DNA from 2 places in the Aquibium microcysteis genome. Region 2 is predicted to be linked to the other one. Evidence: riboswitches for the same ligand, from Rfam matches in the RefSeq annotation. Region 2 holds a riboswitch; the other holds the start of a gene.
The links. Region 2 has a riboswitch for S-adenosylmethionine ahead of metX (homoserine O-acetyltransferase MetX). Riboswitches for the same ligand answer to the same signal wherever they lie in the genome.
Positions count from the first base shown of each region.

Region 1 (6,083 bases), 1.6 Mb from region 2:
ACACCATCGGAATCCGCGGCATGCTCGTTCATGCCATTTCTGAGGACGCGCGGCAGTTCTACCTGTCGCTCGGCTTCGAGCCGTCGATGCTCGATCCGATGACGCTGTTGGTTCGCCTGGCCGACATCGAGACGGCTCGATGAGGCGCGGTCAGATCGGATCCGGACCCTTGAGCCGCGCGCCATTGACCACGATCGAGCCATCGCCGTTGAGTTCGACGACCCACTGCAGCCGCCCGTTTTCCAGCTTCCGGCCGAGCCCCTGGGCGGCGAGCACGAAGGGAAACGCCTGCTGCGCGCCGGGATCGACGGCGGCTGCCGCCTGAAGCGCGGAAGCGGCCGTCTCGAAGCCCGCCATCTCGATGGTGGCGGTCAAGCTCGGCTTGCCGAGCGAGAACGGCATCTCGCCCGTCATCGCGATCTCGATCCCACCGTTGCGGATGAGGCTCCGCTCCATGACGAAGACCGGCGGGTCGCCGAGGAACTCGGCCATGATGTCCTGGCCGACCGCATCCGGTATCGGCGGCTGCCGATCGAGGTCGAACGCGTCGACGAGCAGGCGGATCGTTTCTTCCGAATTGAGGTTGCGGACGCCGAAGTTGAGACTGACGTCGGTGGGGACCAGCGGCGCGCTCCAGGCCGGGGCGAGGCCGGACGGAAGGCTCAGGCCCTTGAAGCCGAAACCGTAGTCGACCGCACCATCGTCGGCGGCGCCATCGATCGCCAAGGCAAACTCGAGACTGGCGATGCCGAAACGCCCGACGGACGTCTCGACCGTGACATCGCTCGCGTCGTAGCCGACGGAAATCCTGTCCCAGAAGGGCAGCGCGGCCAGGATCAGCCGCTTCAGTTCGGCCTGATCGGCCGCCACTGCCGCTTTGTCTGCATGGGCGACCGCGAATGCGGCGATGTCGAGGAGCGGCCAGACCTGGAAGCCCTTCGCTTCCGTTGCGGCCGTCAACTTTGGCAACGTCAGGGAGAACGACATCTGCGGTCCGTCCGGCAAGGCCCGCATGGTCACGGTCTCGGCGACATCGACCATAGTCTGCAGCGTCTCGTAATCGACGCCTCCGCCGGCCGAACGGGCCGCGGTCGTCTCGAAGGTGCCTGAGCCGCTTGCGATGTCGGTCCGCTGGTTGTCGTCCGACGATACCATCTGCAGGCCGCGGTACGTGCCCTGCGCAACCGAGAAGGTGGCGAGTTCGGGGTCGAATACGCCCGTGAACCCGCTCTGCTCCAGGCTCCACTCTACCCGCGAACTCAGGCTGGGCGACAGTTCGGTCGCCGGCGTCCGGAAGCTGAGCGAACCGTTCGGCGCTATGGCGCCCGAGGCGGCGAAGGTGCCGTCGGCCTGCGGCTTCATCCGGACCGTGAAGGGGTCCAGGTCGAGCGACAGCGATGCGGTTTCGGGCGCCATGGCGGCAAGGGCGTCGAAGTCGACCGTCAGACGGTAGGCGTCGCCGTCGACCGACACGTCGAGCACCCGCTTCTCGAACGCCGACCGGCCGACATAGCGCGACAGCGACTCGACGATGCGGGCCGCACCCGCGTCGTCGACGGTCTGCGCGGGCGCCGGCGCGGTCGTGACCGCGAGGAAGATGAAAAATGGCAGGCCACGGCGCATTCGGATCTCCCTTGTTGCACCAGCTATACTTCAGGACGGTGCTGCAAGAAAGACGGGCGGTCGTCTGCGTCTGCGCGCATCCCGCGTGCCTGGCTACACCGTCGCCAGCGCCCGCTCCAGGTCCTCGATCAGGTCGCCCACGTCCTCCAGCCCCACCGACAGGCGCACCGTGCCGGGATTGATGCCGAGTTCGGCGCGGGCGGCGTCGGTCAGGTTCTTGTGGGTCGTGGTGGCCGGATGCGTGATCAGGCTCTTGGCGTCACCCAGATTGTTGGAGATCAGCACGATCTCCAGCGCGTTCTGGAACCGGAAGGCACCTTCCTTGCCGCCCTTGACCTCGAAACAGACGAGCGTCGAGCCGCCGGTCATCTGGCGCGCGATCACGTCCGCCTGCGGGTGGTCCTTGCGGCCGGGATAGATCACGCGCTCGACGGCGGCATGGCCGGCGAGATGGTCGGCGATCCTCGCCGCGCCTTCGGTCTGGTGCCTGACGCGCAGCGGCAGCGTCTCCAGGCCCTTCAGCAGCGTCCAGGCGTTGAAGGGCGAAAGGCTCGGGCCGGTGTGCCGGAAATAATCGTGCAGGTTCTCGTCGATCCACTTCTTGTCCGACAGCACGATACCGCCGAGGCAGCGGCCCTGGCCGTCGATGTGCTTCGTCGCCGAATAGACGACGACATGGGCGCCGAGCTCCAGCGGCTTCTGCTGCAGCGGCGTGGCGAAGACGTTGTCGACCACCACGCGCGCACCGATCGCATTGGCGATCTTCGCCACGGCCGCGATGTCGACCACTTCCAGCGTCGGGTTGGTCGGACTCTCGAGGAAGAACAGCCTGGTGTTCGGCCGCACCGCCGCTTCCCACTGCGCCATGTCGCGGCCGTCGACCAGCGTGGTCTCGACGCCGTAGCGCGGCATCTGGGTCTCGACGATCCAGCGGCAGGAGCCGAACAGCGCCCGGGAGGCCACCACGTGGTCGCCCGCCTTCACCGAGCAGAGCAACGCCGCGGCCACCGCCGCCATGCCCGACGAGGTGGCGCGCGCATCCTCGGCGCCTTCGAGCAGGCACATGCGTTTCTCGAACATGTCGACGGTGGGATTGGCGTAGCGCGAATAGATGAAGCCCGGTGCCTCGCCCTTGAAGCGGGCTTCCGCCGCCTCGCCGGTCTCGTAGACGAATCCCTGCGTCAGGTAGATCGCCTCGGAGGTCTCGCCGAAGCCCGAACGCTGCGTCCCGCCGTGCACCAGCTGCGTCGCCGGCTTCCAGTTCCTGTTCGTCTCGCCCATCGTCGTCCTGCCTTCAGCGCACAAAAAAACCGGCCGCGAAGTCGCAAGCCGGTTTCCCCTCGGCCCTTTAGCGACTTGTTTAACGTGGCTGCAAGCCGACCGGCCAAATCACCACGGGATAAGCTTCCCCTTAGACCTCCAGCGCCCTTGCGTCAACGTTTGCCGACGTTAAACGTCGGACGGCCCTGCCACCCGGGCGGATGAGGATCGGCATCACCTTGCGCAGCACCGGCATTCTTCCCGACCACGCGATCGCGACGCTGTTTTCCTCAGGCGGCCTTTCCGCATCGCGTCCGCTCGACGCCGACCAGATCCAGCCGGCGAGCCTCGATCTGCGTCTCGGAGAAAAGGCCTACCGCGTCCGTGCCAGCTTCCTTCCGGGTCCCGGTCGGCGGGTCGCCGACAAGCTGGAGCGGCTGAAGCTGCACGAGATCGACCTGACGGGCGGCGCGGTTCTCGAGACCGGCTGCGTCTACATCGTGCCGCTGCTGGAGAGCCTGGCGCTGCCTTCCGGTATTGCGGCGTCGGCCAATCCGAAGAGCTCGACCGGGCGGCTCGACATCTTCACCCGCGTGATGACCGACTTCGGCCCCGAGTTCGACAAGATCGCGACCGGCTATCGCGGCGGCCTCTATCTCGAGGTCAGCCCGCGCACCTTCCCGATCGTCGCGCGCACCGGCTCGCGCCTGTCGCAGATCCGTTTCCGCACCGGCAACGCCATTCTGACCGAGCCGGAACTCGCCGAACTCCACCGCACGGACACGCTGGTGGCGGCCGACCATCCGAGCGTGACCGGCGGCGGCATTGCGCTGTCGATCGACCTTCAGGGCGACGCGAACGGGCTGGTCGGCTACCGCGGCAAGCACCACACCGGCCTGATCGACGTCGACCGGCGCGGCGCGCAGGACGTCGCCGATTTCTGGGAGCCGCTGCATGCCCATCCCGACGGAGAACTGATCCTCGATCCCGACGAGTTCTACATCCTGGTCAGCCGCGAGGCGGTGCACGTGCCGCCGGCCTATGCCGCCGAGATGACGCCCTTCGATCCGCTGGTCGGCGAGTTCCGGGTTCACTATGCCGGCTTCTTCGATCCCGGCTTCGGCCATTCGGCGGCCGGCGGTAGCGGCAGCCGTGCGGTGCTGGAGGTGCGCAGCCACGAGGTGCCCTTCATCCTCGAACACGGCCAGACGGTCGGCCGCCTCGTCTACGAGCACATGCTGGAGCGCCCGAGCGCGCTCTACGGCAGCGATCTCGGCTCGAACTACCAGGCACAGGGCCTCAAGCTCTCGAAGCATTTCCGCTGAGGGGCTCGCCATGGGCTTCCGCCGGTCCCGCATGCGGTTCGGTCGCGGACCGGGCGATCAGCCGGCGCGCGAGCGGGACCTCGCGGCGATCCGCGCCGTCTGGCTCTCGGGCTGCGCCGCGCTCTATCCGCTGTCGCAGGTCAGCCACGCCTTCCCGCTCGTCGCCGCCTGCGCCCGCGCGCAGATGCGGCGCCGGCCGGTCTTCTGGATTCCCGAGTTCTTCTGCGACGAGGCGCTCGACCTCCTGCGCGACGGGACCGCGGCGATCGTCGCCTATCCCTTGACGCCGGACCTCGAACCCGACTGGCCGGCCTGTGCGGAGCTCGCCGTCGTGTCGCCCCCCGACGTCCTCGTCCTCGTCCACTTCTTCGGTCGGGCAGGCCCGGCCGCTGAGGCGCGCCTGTTCTGTGACGGGCGCGGTGCGCTTCTGGTGGAGGACGCCACGCAGATCCTCCAGCCGGTTCAGGGGATCGGGCAGTGGGGCGACTTCCTGCTGTTCGGTCCCCACAAGTTCTTCGACATACCGGACGGCGGTCTGCTGGTCGTGCGCGACCCGGCCGATTGCGCCCCGGTCGAGTCGGCGCTGCTAGCGTCGGCGGGCGGCCATCCCGATCCGACACGATGGCGGCTGAAACGGTGGGAGCGTCTCCTGCGCCGTCACCTGCCGCACCTGCATGTCGGCCGCAGGCCGCCGGTCCGGCGGTTGCCCGGAACCGCGCGGGCCACGATCTTCCGCGAACCCAACGTCAGCCCTTACGCCCTGCGACGGCTGGCCGGCTTCGTCGGGTCCGGCCGCACGCGGCTGATCGCGCAGCGCCGTCTGCTGTTCGAGCGATGGCTCCGCACGCTTCTGGCGCCGCTGCCGGGGGCGGCTCTCGTCGAGCCGCATCCGGACGCCACGCCGTGCTGGTTCTCGGTGTCCTGCGCCGACGAGCCGACGCAGCGCGCCGCGATCGCCGCCCTGCAGGCACAGGGGCTGCATGCGCAGGCATGGCCCAACCATCTGCCGCCGGAGGCGCTGGCCGGACGTCGTCGCCGCGCGGTCATCGCGCTGCGCAACCGCTACCTGATCGTGGCGCCGCCCCGCGCGTGACGCGGAGGCGTCGGAGACACGCGGCGGCGGCCGGTTCAGCCCTGACGAAGCCCGCCGAGCGCCTTCACCTCTTCGCGCAGGGCGCGGATCTCGGCCAGGATCGTTTCCTGCTCGCCCTGCAGCGCCTGCCGTTCGGCGGTCGCCTCCTCCTCGTGCTCGGCCTGCATGGCCGAGACGATGATGCCGATGAAGAGGTTGAGCACGGTGAAGGTGGTGCAGACGATGAAGGGGATGAAGAACATCCAGGCGTAGGGATAGATCTCCATCACCGGCCGCACGATGCCCATCGACCAGCTTTCGAGCGTCATAACCTGGAACAGCGAGTAGGCCGATTTCGCGATGGTGCCGAACCAGTCGGGGAAGCTCGCGCCGAACAGCTTCGTCGCCATCACCGAGAAGACGTAGAAGACCAGCGTCAGGAGAAGCATGATCGAGCCCATGCCGGGCAGGGCGGCGACCAGCCCGCCGACCACGCGGCGCAGCGACGGCACCATCGAGACCAGCCTGAGCACGCGCAGGATGCGCAGCGCGCGCAGCACCGACAGGCTCCCCGTTGCCGGCAGCAGCGCGATGGCGACGACGACGAGGTCGAAGATGCGCCAGGGATCGCGGAAGAAGCTTCCCCGATAGACCAGGATCTTCGCCGCCAGCTCCGCCACGAAGACCGCGAGGATCGCCCTGTCGAGCACGATCAGCACCGGCCCCCACGCGGCCATGACCGCAGGCGAGGTCTCCAGACCCAGCGTGATGGCGTTGACGATGATCAGGGCGGTGATGGCGAG
Region 1 covers NZ_CP061080.1:3,159,302-3,165,384, reverse strand. Annotated here, with positions in the region: gene IAI54_RS14795 (GNAT family N-acetyltransferase) at 1-143, shown strand, start outside; gene IAI54_RS14790 (hypothetical protein) at 151-1,623, opposite strand; gene IAI54_RS14785 (O-succinylhomoserine sulfhydrylase) at 1,717-2,904, opposite strand; SAM riboswitch at 2,952-3,029, opposite strand; gene IAI54_RS14780 (2'-deoxycytidine 5'-triphosphate deaminase) at 3,123-4,208, shown strand; gene IAI54_RS14775 (DegT/DnrJ/EryC1/StrS aminotransferase family protein) at 4,219-5,301, shown strand; gene IAI54_RS14770 (ion transporter) at 5,337-6,083, opposite strand, start outside.
Region 1: linked by a shared signal. The riboswitch ahead of IAI54_RS14785 (O-succinylhomoserine sulfhydrylase) and the one ahead of metX (homoserine O-acetyltransferase MetX) in region 2 are both predicted to bind S-adenosylmethionine.

Region 2 (9,749 bases):
ACAGCAGCGCCCCATAGGGCGCGAGCATGGCGACCCCGATCAGGATCTTGACGGCGAAATCGCCGAGCGCCAGCGACACCCACAGCGGCGCCTGTCCGCCGAGGAAGGGGACCGCGAAGGCGAGCGAGCCGTCCTCCATGCCGAAGGCGGCGTCGATGCCGGCGAAGGTTCCCGAGAAGGCGAGGCCGAAGAAGAGGACCGTGTCGAGCGCGGAGCCGATCAGCGTCGAGAGAAAGGGCGCCTGCCACCAGGCCCTGCCGCGCAGACGGTCGAACACGGCCGTGTCGAGGAGCTGGGCTGCGAGGAAGGCCGAGCCGGAGGCGATCGCTATGCGCGGCGTGGCGAGCCAGACCGACAGCGCCACGGCGATGACGAAACCCGCCAGGACCACCCGGCGCGCGGCGCTTGCGCCGAAGCGGCGGTTGGTCAGGTCGTTGACGAGGAAGGCTGCCGGATAGGTGAAGGCGCCCCAGGTGAGGAGTTCGCCCAGTCCGAGATGCTCGAAGGGATACTGGACGAGGACGTTCGACAAGGCGACGATGATCGCCATGGCCGCGACGAACGGCAGGACGCGCAGGCTGCTGGTCATTTTTTTATCCTGGGTGATGGAACCAGAAAGGCGGGCCGTAAGCCCGCCTTGCGATGATGTCCGGACGAAGGCCGAACGCGGATCAGGCGGCCGGCTGGTCGGCCAGCTTCTTGGTGATCTGCTTCTTCAGGAGACGCGCACGCTGCGACAGCTCGGCCACGTCGGCCTTGAGCAGGAAGGCATCGAGCCCGCCGCGATGCTCGACCGAGCGCAGCGCGTTCGCGGAGACGCGAAGGCGGACGCTCTGGTTGAGCGCCTCCGACATCAGCGTCACGTTGACGAGGTTGGGCAGGAAGCGGCGACGCGTCTTGTTGTTGGCGTGGCTCACATTGTTGCCGTACAGGACGGCCTTGGCGGTCAGTTCGCAAGCGCGGGACATGGTTCTCTACCTTCGGTTCTCGTCGGACCAATCGACCGACCCGCACCAGACCGTATGGCGCGCGGGCTTTGTCAGGCGGCCTCGTGGGAAAAAGTCGGGGTTCCTTAGTGGGAAACGGACCGATCGTCAAGCGCAGCGCCCGCGCAAACGACTCCGGCGTCTCGATCCGTGCCGGAATGCCGCTGCCACAGATCGGCCGAAACTTTCCGCCACATGATCGGTTTCGGCACCGAGCCGCCGACCGGCTTCATGCGAGGACCAGACAGTGCAACGCCTATCCAATCCCCTGCGCATCGCGGTCATTCTCGCCGCCTCGATCGTGCCGGCAGCGGCCCCGGCGGCAGAGAGCACCTCCTTTCGGTCAGAATACGCGACGTCGCTCTACGGCATCGTGCTCGCGCGCTCCACCTTCGAGAGCCGGATCGCCAGGGACGGCTTCGAGATCAGCGGCCGGCTGTCGAGTTCGGGTGTCGCCAAGGTCTTCGACGACACTCGCGCCAATGCGCGGGCGAGCGGACGCCTCGGAACGGACGGTCCGCTTCCGCGCAGCTATGACGTCGACTACACCTCGGGCGACAAGAAAAAGAAGACCACCATCGCCTTTGCCGACGGAACGGTGGTGCGCGCCGACAACACGCCGCCCGTGCGTACCAACCGCAAGGACTGGATCAAGGTCGAGCAGAAGCACCTGGCGGGCGTCGTCGATCCGATCTCGGCCGCGCTGGTCCGCGCCGCCTCGCCCGCCGAGGTCTGCAACCGCACGATCCGCGTCTTCGACGGCGCCCTGCGCGCGGATCTTCACCTCGCGCCGGCCGGTTTCGGCACGGCCTCCGTCTCCGGCTACAAGGGCGAAACGGTGAAATGCACGGTGCGGTTCGAACCGGTCGCCGGCTACCGCAGCAACAACAAGTCGATCGCCTACATGCGCAGGACCTCGGACATCGCGATCGCCTTTGCGCAGGTCGGCACCTCGGGTGTATACGCCCCCGTCGAGGCGACGGTCGGCACCCAGGTCGGAACGATCAAGGTCCAGGCAGTCCGTTTCGAGATGGTGAAGTAGCAGCCGGAAGCGACGCTTGCTTCCGGCGGGGAGCGGCGGGAATGGCGCGGGCGACGTTGATCGGCTTTTCGGCGGTGATGATGTGGGCGCTGCTCGCGCTCTTCACCGACGCCTCGGGTGCTGTGCCCCCCTTCCAGCTCTCGGCCATGACCTTCGCCATCGGTGCGGCGGTCGGCTTCGCCGCTCGCGGCCTGTCGGCGACGCCCGTCGAGCGCGTATCGATACCACCGGTCGTCTGGTTGGTCGGGATCGGCGGCCTCTTCGGCTACCACTTCTTCTACTTCACGGCGCTCCGCAACGCGCCCGCGGTGGAGGCGAGCCTGATCGCCTATCTCTGGCCCCTCCTGATCGTGCTCGGATCGGCGCTGATGCCGGGGGAGAGGCTGGGCTGGCACCATCTGGCGGGCGCCCTGATGGGCCTTGCCGGCACGGCACTGATCGTCAGCCGGGGCGGCGGCTTCGAATTCGACGTGCGCTACGCCTATGGCTATGGCATGGCCGGCGTCTGCGCGCTGCTGTGGTCGTCCTACTCGCTGCTGTCGCGCCGCTTCCAGTCTGTCCCGACCCGCACGGTCACCTGGTTCTGCGCCGCGACGGCGGTTCTGTCGCTTCTCTGTCATCTGGCGATGGAGGAGACGGTCTGGCCGCAAGGCGCGGGCGAGTGGCTCGCGGTGATCGGCCTCGGCCTTCTGCCGGTCGGTGCCGCCTTTTACGCATGGGACCACGGCGTCAAGCGCGGCAACATCCAGGTGCTCGGAGCCGCAAGCTACGCGGCGCCGCTGCTTTCGACGCTGGTGCTGATCGTCTTCGGCTTCGCCGAGCCGACGCTGTCCATCCTGGCGGCCTGTCTGCTGATCACGGCCGGTGCCGCGCTCGCTGCCAAGAACATGATCCTGTCGCGTCCGAAGGCGTCCGCCGAATGATGCCGTTCCCGGGCGGCATCGAGGCGACCCAGAACGGCACGCTCGTGCTGTCGGCGATCGCGGCCGCGCTCTATCTCGCGATGGCGAGGCGCCCGCCCTCGTTCAGGCGGACGACGGTGAAGACCGCGTCGGTCGCGCTCCTCGGCGTTCTGGTGCTGGTCGCGGAGGGCCCGGCGCTGCTGGCGGCCGCGCTGTTTCTGTCCGCGCTCGGCGACCTCTTCCTGGCGGAGGACGGCGATCGGGCCTTCCTTGCCGGCCTCGCCGCCTTCCTGGTCGCGCATCTCGTCTACGTCGTCCTGTTCGGCATGGCCGGAAGCGGTCTCGACGCCTTCGCGGACGAGCCGCTGCGCCTCGTCCTGGCGGCGACGATCGCGGCCTTCGCGATCGGCACATACCTTCGGCTCCGGCCGGCGCTGCCCCGCGAACTCGTCCTCCCGGTCGGTGTCTACGTCGCTGCCATCCTGGCCATGGGGCTCGCCGCCGCCACGCTCTCGTCCGTCGCGGTGATCGCGGGCGCGCTCCTCTTCATGGCCTCCGACGCCGTCCTCGCCGCCGGCCGCTTCCTCATCCCGGCGGAGTCACCGCGCCAGTCCGTCGTCGCGCCTGCCGTCTGGGTGCTCTACTATGCCGCCCAGGCAGCGATCACGCTGGGGTTTCTCCTCGACCGGTGAGGCGCAACCTTTGGCAGCGCGGACCGTGCGCCGCAGTGTCACGCGAACATGTCCATCACGAGACCGTGCACCCGCTCGAAGGCCGCCTGCGCACCCGCGATCACGAGAGCCTCTTCACCGTCGGTGAGATGTACCGCGTCGAGTGCGGTCGTGAAGATCCGCCAGTGTCGGCCGCGACCGTCAGCGGTGTCGGCCAGATGCCGCGCGCCGAACCTTTCCGAGAGGCCCAGCTTCGCCGCCTCCTTGAGCAGCACCGCTGCGCCGAGGTTGGATCCTTCCGCCACGTAGAGCCAGCCGAGCGCGGTGGCGACATCGGCGGGCGCTGCGTTCGCAACGGCCGGATACTGGCCACCGTCCGGCTGTCGAACACGGAGATCCGCCATATCCAGCAGGATCATCGGGAGCCGCCGTCTTTCTCTCAGCCCGGGCAGAAGCACGTTCAGGCGGGCGTCGTCGTAGAGTGGCTCGATCGAGCGGTGAAATGCATGCTGCATCAAGAGAAGGCGGCCGTACCGCTCCACGTTGCGGAAAGGTTGCTTGTCTGTGATTGCCTGGTCCAGCCGGCTATGCGACTGGCCCGTCGCCGCCCTGAGGAGCCTTGCGCGGGCGGTCCCCTGGTCCCCCGCTCCAGCCCAGGTTTTCGTGTCCGTCGTCATTCGGGGCCCATCTGAGTTCCTGGCGGACCGTGATTGTGCTCGGATCCTGTGAAGTTTCGGGGTTCGCTTTTCCGAGCAGCGGCGAGCGCCCTCCGTCACTGACGAGCCACCGGCGGGGGGCCGCCTGATCTCCCGACGGCGGCTACCGCCGGGGCGCCCAACCGGGCGGTGCCAGTTGGAACGAAGCGAAGTCGAAGCCGGGGGCGACGGTACATCCCACGAGCGTCCAGTCGCCGAGGCTCCGTGCCGACTGCCAGACGGCGGCCGGGACGATGCCCTGCGGTCGCTGGCCGGACAGGATGTCCGGGCCGAGCGTCATCCGCTCGACGTTGGCGCCGTCGACCGAGATCGACAGTTCGAGCGGTGCGCCAGCATGGTAGTGCCAGACCTCGACGGCATCCTTCACCAGATGCCAGTGGGAAACCTGTCCGCGCTCCAGCAGGAAATAGATCGCGGTCGAGTGTCCGCGCGGCCCGCCCGCCGAATCGCGAAACGTCTCCGCGTACCATCCGCCTTCGGGATGCGGCTGTAGGCCGAGCGCCTCGATGATCCGACCCGCCTCGCTGCCGCGGCCGCTCATGCGATGTCCTTGCGCTTGCGGATCTCGGCGAAAACAGCCTCGTCGGTTGCTGCTTCCATCCCGAGGTTGCGGCGTATGACCGGGTCGTGCGCCCGCAGGAAGGGGTTCGTGGCCATCTCCTGCATCAACGTCGTCGGCAAGGTCGGCAGGCCAAGCGCCCGGAGCCGGTCGACCTCTGCCGCGCGTGTCTTCAGCGCGGAATTGGTGGGATCGATGCCGAGCGCGAAGCGCGCATTCGACTGCGTGTATTCGTGGCCGCAATAGACGATCGTCTCCAGTGGCAGTGCCGTGAGCTTCTTCAGCGAGGCGAACATGTCCGGTGCCTTTCGCTCGAACAGGCGCCCGCAGCCGAGCGAGAACAGCGTGTCGCCGGTGAACGCGACGTGGGAGTCCGCAAAATTATAGCAGACATGACCAGCCGTATGGCCTGGAGTCTCGATGACTCCGACCGTCCCGCTGCCGAACCGGAATGTCTCGCCGTCCCGAACCGTGCGATCGATGCCGGGAATGCGGGCCGCTTCCGATTCGGGGCCGATGATCGTCAGCCCGAACTTCTCCTTGAGCGCCAGGTTGCCCTCGACGTGGTCCGGGTGGTGGTGGGTCGTCAGGATGACCGTCGGTGTCCAGCCGGTCCGCTCGATGGCCGCAAGAATGGGGCCGACCTCCGGCGCATCGATGATGGCAGTCTCGCCGGTCGACGGATCGCGCGCGAGCACGCCGAAATTGTCGCTCCGGCACATGAACTGTTCGATTTCCAGGGTCATTCCCTACCTCATTCGTGCTGCGCAGACACGATAGGGCGCCGCGCAGGGCTTCGCCACCCTTTCCTTGCGATGTCGCGGCGGTACGACTAGCGTGCGCGCCATGCACACCGACATCGTCGATCTCCGCGCCTTCTACTCGACGACCCTCGGTCGGCTGGCGGAGCGGTCGATCGCCATGGCGCTGTCCAGCATCTGGTCGACGCTGCCGAACGAGCGTCTGGTCGGCCTCGGCTACACCTTGCCGTGGCTCGATCGTTTCGGCACCGAGGCGGAGCGGGTCTTCTCCTTCATGCCCGCAGCCCAGGGAGCGATTAACTGGCCGCCGCACGGCCCGTCGGCAACCGCGCTCGTCTTCGACGAGGAGTTGCCGCTGTTCGATTCCTCCATCGACCGCATGCTTCTGGTACACGCGCTCGAGCATGCCGAAAACCCGCGCGAGACACTGATGGAAATCTGGCGGGTGCTGGCACCGGGCGGGCGGCTGATCATCGTGGTGCCCAACCGCCGTGGCGTCTGGGCCCGCTTCGAGCATACACCTTTCGGCACCGGACGCCCCTGGTCACGGGGCCAGCTGCTCTCGTTGCTGCGGGAGACCAACTTCACGCCGGCCTCCTGGGCGGAGGCGCTTCTGTTTCCGCCGTCGCGCAGCCGCTGGGTGCTGCGGGCTCACCAGATCATCGAGCGCACCGGACGGCGCTTCTGGCCAATGTTCTGCGGCGTCCTGATCGTGGAGGCACAGAAGCGGCTCTACCAGGGCCTGCCGGTCGCGCAGCGCGCTTCGCGCCGCGTCTTCGTTCCGGTTCTCGCGCCGCAGGGGGCTGCCAGAGGGCCGACCTTAACCGGGAATTTACCGTGAAGGCGCACAGTCCCGGCATCATCCGACGGGGGTGGGGCATGGCGAAGACGAACGAAATCACGCGACTGGACGACCCGACGCTGCTGCGCCAGCTGGTGCGCGAACTCGTCGCCGGGGGCTACTGTCTCGACGAACTCGACGTGAAGCTGAGCCAGATCGTCCCGGTCGACCTCGACCTCCTGCACGAGTGCTTCCTGGAGGTGGACGGCGCAGTCCAGCCATCCCGCCGGGCAGCCTGACGAAGCTAACGCTTCAGCACGAACACGGCCTGCTGGCCGAACAGATTCCAGAACCACCAGGGCATCGAGACACCGATCGGATGGCCGTCGCGATCGAGTGCCATGGCGCTCTCGACAGTCGCGCCCACCTCCTGGCAAAGCGCCACGAAATCCCGGATCGTGCAGAAATGGATGTTCGGCGTGTCGTACCAGCTGTAGGGCAGGTCGCGCGTGACCGGCATCCGGCCGCGAAACAGGAGCGAAAACCGGACCCTCCAGTAGCCGAAGTTCGGGAAGGACACGATGGCGCGCTCGCCGATCCGCAGAAGCTGTTTCAGCACCTCGCGCGGGTTGCGGGTCGCCTGCAGCGTCTGCGACAGGATCACGTAGTCAAATCCTTTGTCCGGGTAGAAGACGAGGTCGGTGTCCGCATCTCCCTGGATGGCCGACAGGCCGCGTGCCACGCATTCGTTGACGCCGCGCTGGGAAATCTCCACGCCGCGTCCGTCGACCTGCTTGTCCTGCTCCAGATAGGCGAGCAATTCGCCGTCGCCGCAGCCGACGTCGAGCACGCGCGCTCTCGGTCTGATGAAGCCTGCGATCAGCTGGAGGTCGATGCGCGGTCCGTTGCTGTTGACGCTCATCAGGAAAGTTCCTCCAGTCCGCGCGCGCGGGCGGCAGAGCGCAGGAAGCCGTCGATGGCCGAGAAGAGTTCCGGCTCGTCGAGCAGGAAAGCGTCGTGGCCGCGGTCGGTCTCGATCTCGACGAACGACACCGAAGCACCGGCGGCGTTGAGCGCATGGACGATCGACCGGCTTTCCTCGGTCGGAAACAGCCAGTCGCTCGTGAAGGAGACGAGGCAGAAGCGCGTGCTCGTGCCGCGGAAGGCATCGGCCAGGCGCCCGCCATGGTCGGCGGCGAGGTCGAAATAGTCCATCGCCCGGGTCATGTAGAGGTAGGAGTTCGCGTCGAAGCGGTCGACGAAGCTCATGCCCTGGTGGCGCAGGTAGCTTTCGATCTGGAAGTCGGCATCGAAGCCGAAGGTCAGGGCGGCGCGATCCTGAAGGTTGCGCCCGAACTTGCGGTGCAGCGCGGCCTCGGAAAGATAGGTGATGTGCGCGGCCATGCGGGCCACTGCGAGCCCCTTTTCGGGACGCGTGCCCGCCTCGATGTAACGCCCGCCGCGCCAGTCGGGATCGGCCATCACGGCCTGGCGACCGACCTCGTGGAAAGCGATGTTCTGAGAGGAATGGCGCGCCCCGGTGGCGATCGGCAATGCGGTGTGGACGCGCTCGGGATGGCTCGACGCCCACTGCAGCACCTGCATGCCGCCCATGGACCCGCCGATCACGGAAAACAGCCGGTCGATGCCGAGATGGTCGACCAGCATGACCTGTGCGCGCACCATGTCGCCGATGGTGACCACCGGCATGTCGAGGCCCCAGGGCCGGCCGGTGTGGGGATTGATCGTCGCCGGTCCCGTCGAGCCGAGGCAGCCGCCGAGCACGTTGGAGCAGATGACGAAGAAGCGGTTGGTGTCGATCACCTTGCCGGGGCCGATCAGGACCTCCCACCAGCCGGGCTTGCCCGTCACGGGATTGTCGTTGGCGACGTGCTGGTCGCCGGTCAGCGCGTGGCAGATCAGGACCGCGTTCGACCGGGCGGCGTTGAGTTCGCCGTAGGTCTGGTAGGCGATCTGGAAGGGCGACAGCACCTTTCCGGAATCGAGCTTCAGCGGCATGTCCTCACCGAACCGGACGACCTTGCTCGACGGTTCGTTGGCTTCGTTGTTCGCGATGCGGGCGCGCTCGGCGGCCATGGTCCCTTCTTTCCCCGGTCGGGCTCCGCACGACAAAAAACCGGCGTTGCGGGGTGCAAGGCCGGTCACGAGACGCGCAATCGGCCCTTTAGCGAGTTGTTTAACGTGGCTGCAAGCCGACCGGCCAAATCACCACGACGTGGTGGCTCAATATCCCTCGCAGGCCTTTGCGTCAATGACAAAGCTTTGCTAGAGCAGGCCGCGCATTCCGGGGCGATCGCCCCAAGCCTACAGGACACCCGATCATGACCGAGCTTCAGCGCCCGCAGCCCAAACCCGGCGTGTTGGACATAGCGGCTTATGTACCGGGCAAGAGCGCTGCTCCGGCGGGCGTGGCCAAGGTGCACAAGCTCTCTTCCAATGAAAGTCCGCTTGGTCCGTCGCCGAAGGCGATCGAGGCCGTTCGCGATGTCGCCGCACGGCTCGAATACTATCCGGACGGCTCCTCGACGAAGCTGCGTGAGGCCATCGCCGAAGCGCATGGGCTGAACCCGGCCAACATCCTGTGCTCGAACGGTTCCGACGAGGTGCTGGGCCTGCTCGCGCTGACCTATCTCCAGCCAGGCGACGAGGCGATCTTCACGGAACACGGATTCCTCGTCTACCGCATCTACACCCAGGCTGCGAGCGCGGTTCCGGTCTCGGTGAAGGAGACGGGCGAGACCGCCGACGTCGACGCCATCCTGGCGGCGGTGACGCCGAAGACGAAGATCGTCTTCCTGGCCAATCCGAACAACCCCACCGGCACCTACATTCCCTTCGACGAGGTGCGGCGGCTGCATGCCGGCCTGCCGAAGCACGTGCTGCTGGTGCTCGATGCGGCCTACGCCGAATATGTCCGGCGCAACGACTACGAGTCCGGCATCGAACTCGTCTCGTCCTCGCACAACGTCGTCATGACGCGCACCTTCTCGAAGATCCACGGACTCGGCGGTGCCCGGATCGGCTGGATCTATGCTCCGGCCGAAATCATCGACGCGCTGAACCGGGTGCGCGGCCCGTTCAACGTCAACGCGGCCGCCCTGGAGGCGGGCGTCGCGGCGATGAAGGACCGAGCCCATGTCGAGGCGGCCGTCGCCCACAATGACCGGTGGCTTGCCTGGGTGACGCAGGAACTGACCGGGCTCGGCCTGCGCGTCACCCCCAGCGTCGGCAATTTCGTGCTCGTCCATTTCAACGACGGCGATCGCCATTCGGCCGCGGCGGCGGACGAGTATTTGACGCAGCGTGGCTA
Region 2 covers NZ_CP061080.1:4,726,839-4,736,587, forward strand. Annotated here, with positions in the region: gene IAI54_RS22245 (VUT family protein) at 1-589, opposite strand, end outside; gene rpmB (50S ribosomal protein L28) at 672-968, opposite strand; gene IAI54_RS22255 (DUF3108 domain-containing protein) at 1,234-2,028, shown strand; gene yddG (aromatic amino acid exporter YddG) at 2,070-2,951, shown strand; gene IAI54_RS22265 (lysoplasmalogenase family protein) at 2,948-3,622, shown strand; gene IAI54_RS22270 (biliverdin-producing heme oxygenase) at 3,661-4,278, opposite strand; gene IAI54_RS22275 (cupin domain-containing protein) at 4,421-4,858, opposite strand; gene gloB (hydroxyacylglutathione hydrolase) at 4,855-5,622, opposite strand; gene IAI54_RS22285 (class I SAM-dependent methyltransferase) at 5,723-6,478, shown strand; gene IAI54_RS22290 (hypothetical protein) at 6,517-6,717, shown strand; gene metW (methionine biosynthesis protein MetW) at 6,723-7,340, opposite strand; gene metX (homoserine O-acetyltransferase MetX) at 7,340-8,515, opposite strand; SAM riboswitch at 8,584-8,661, opposite strand; gene hisC (histidinol-phosphate transaminase) at 8,761-9,749, shown strand, end outside.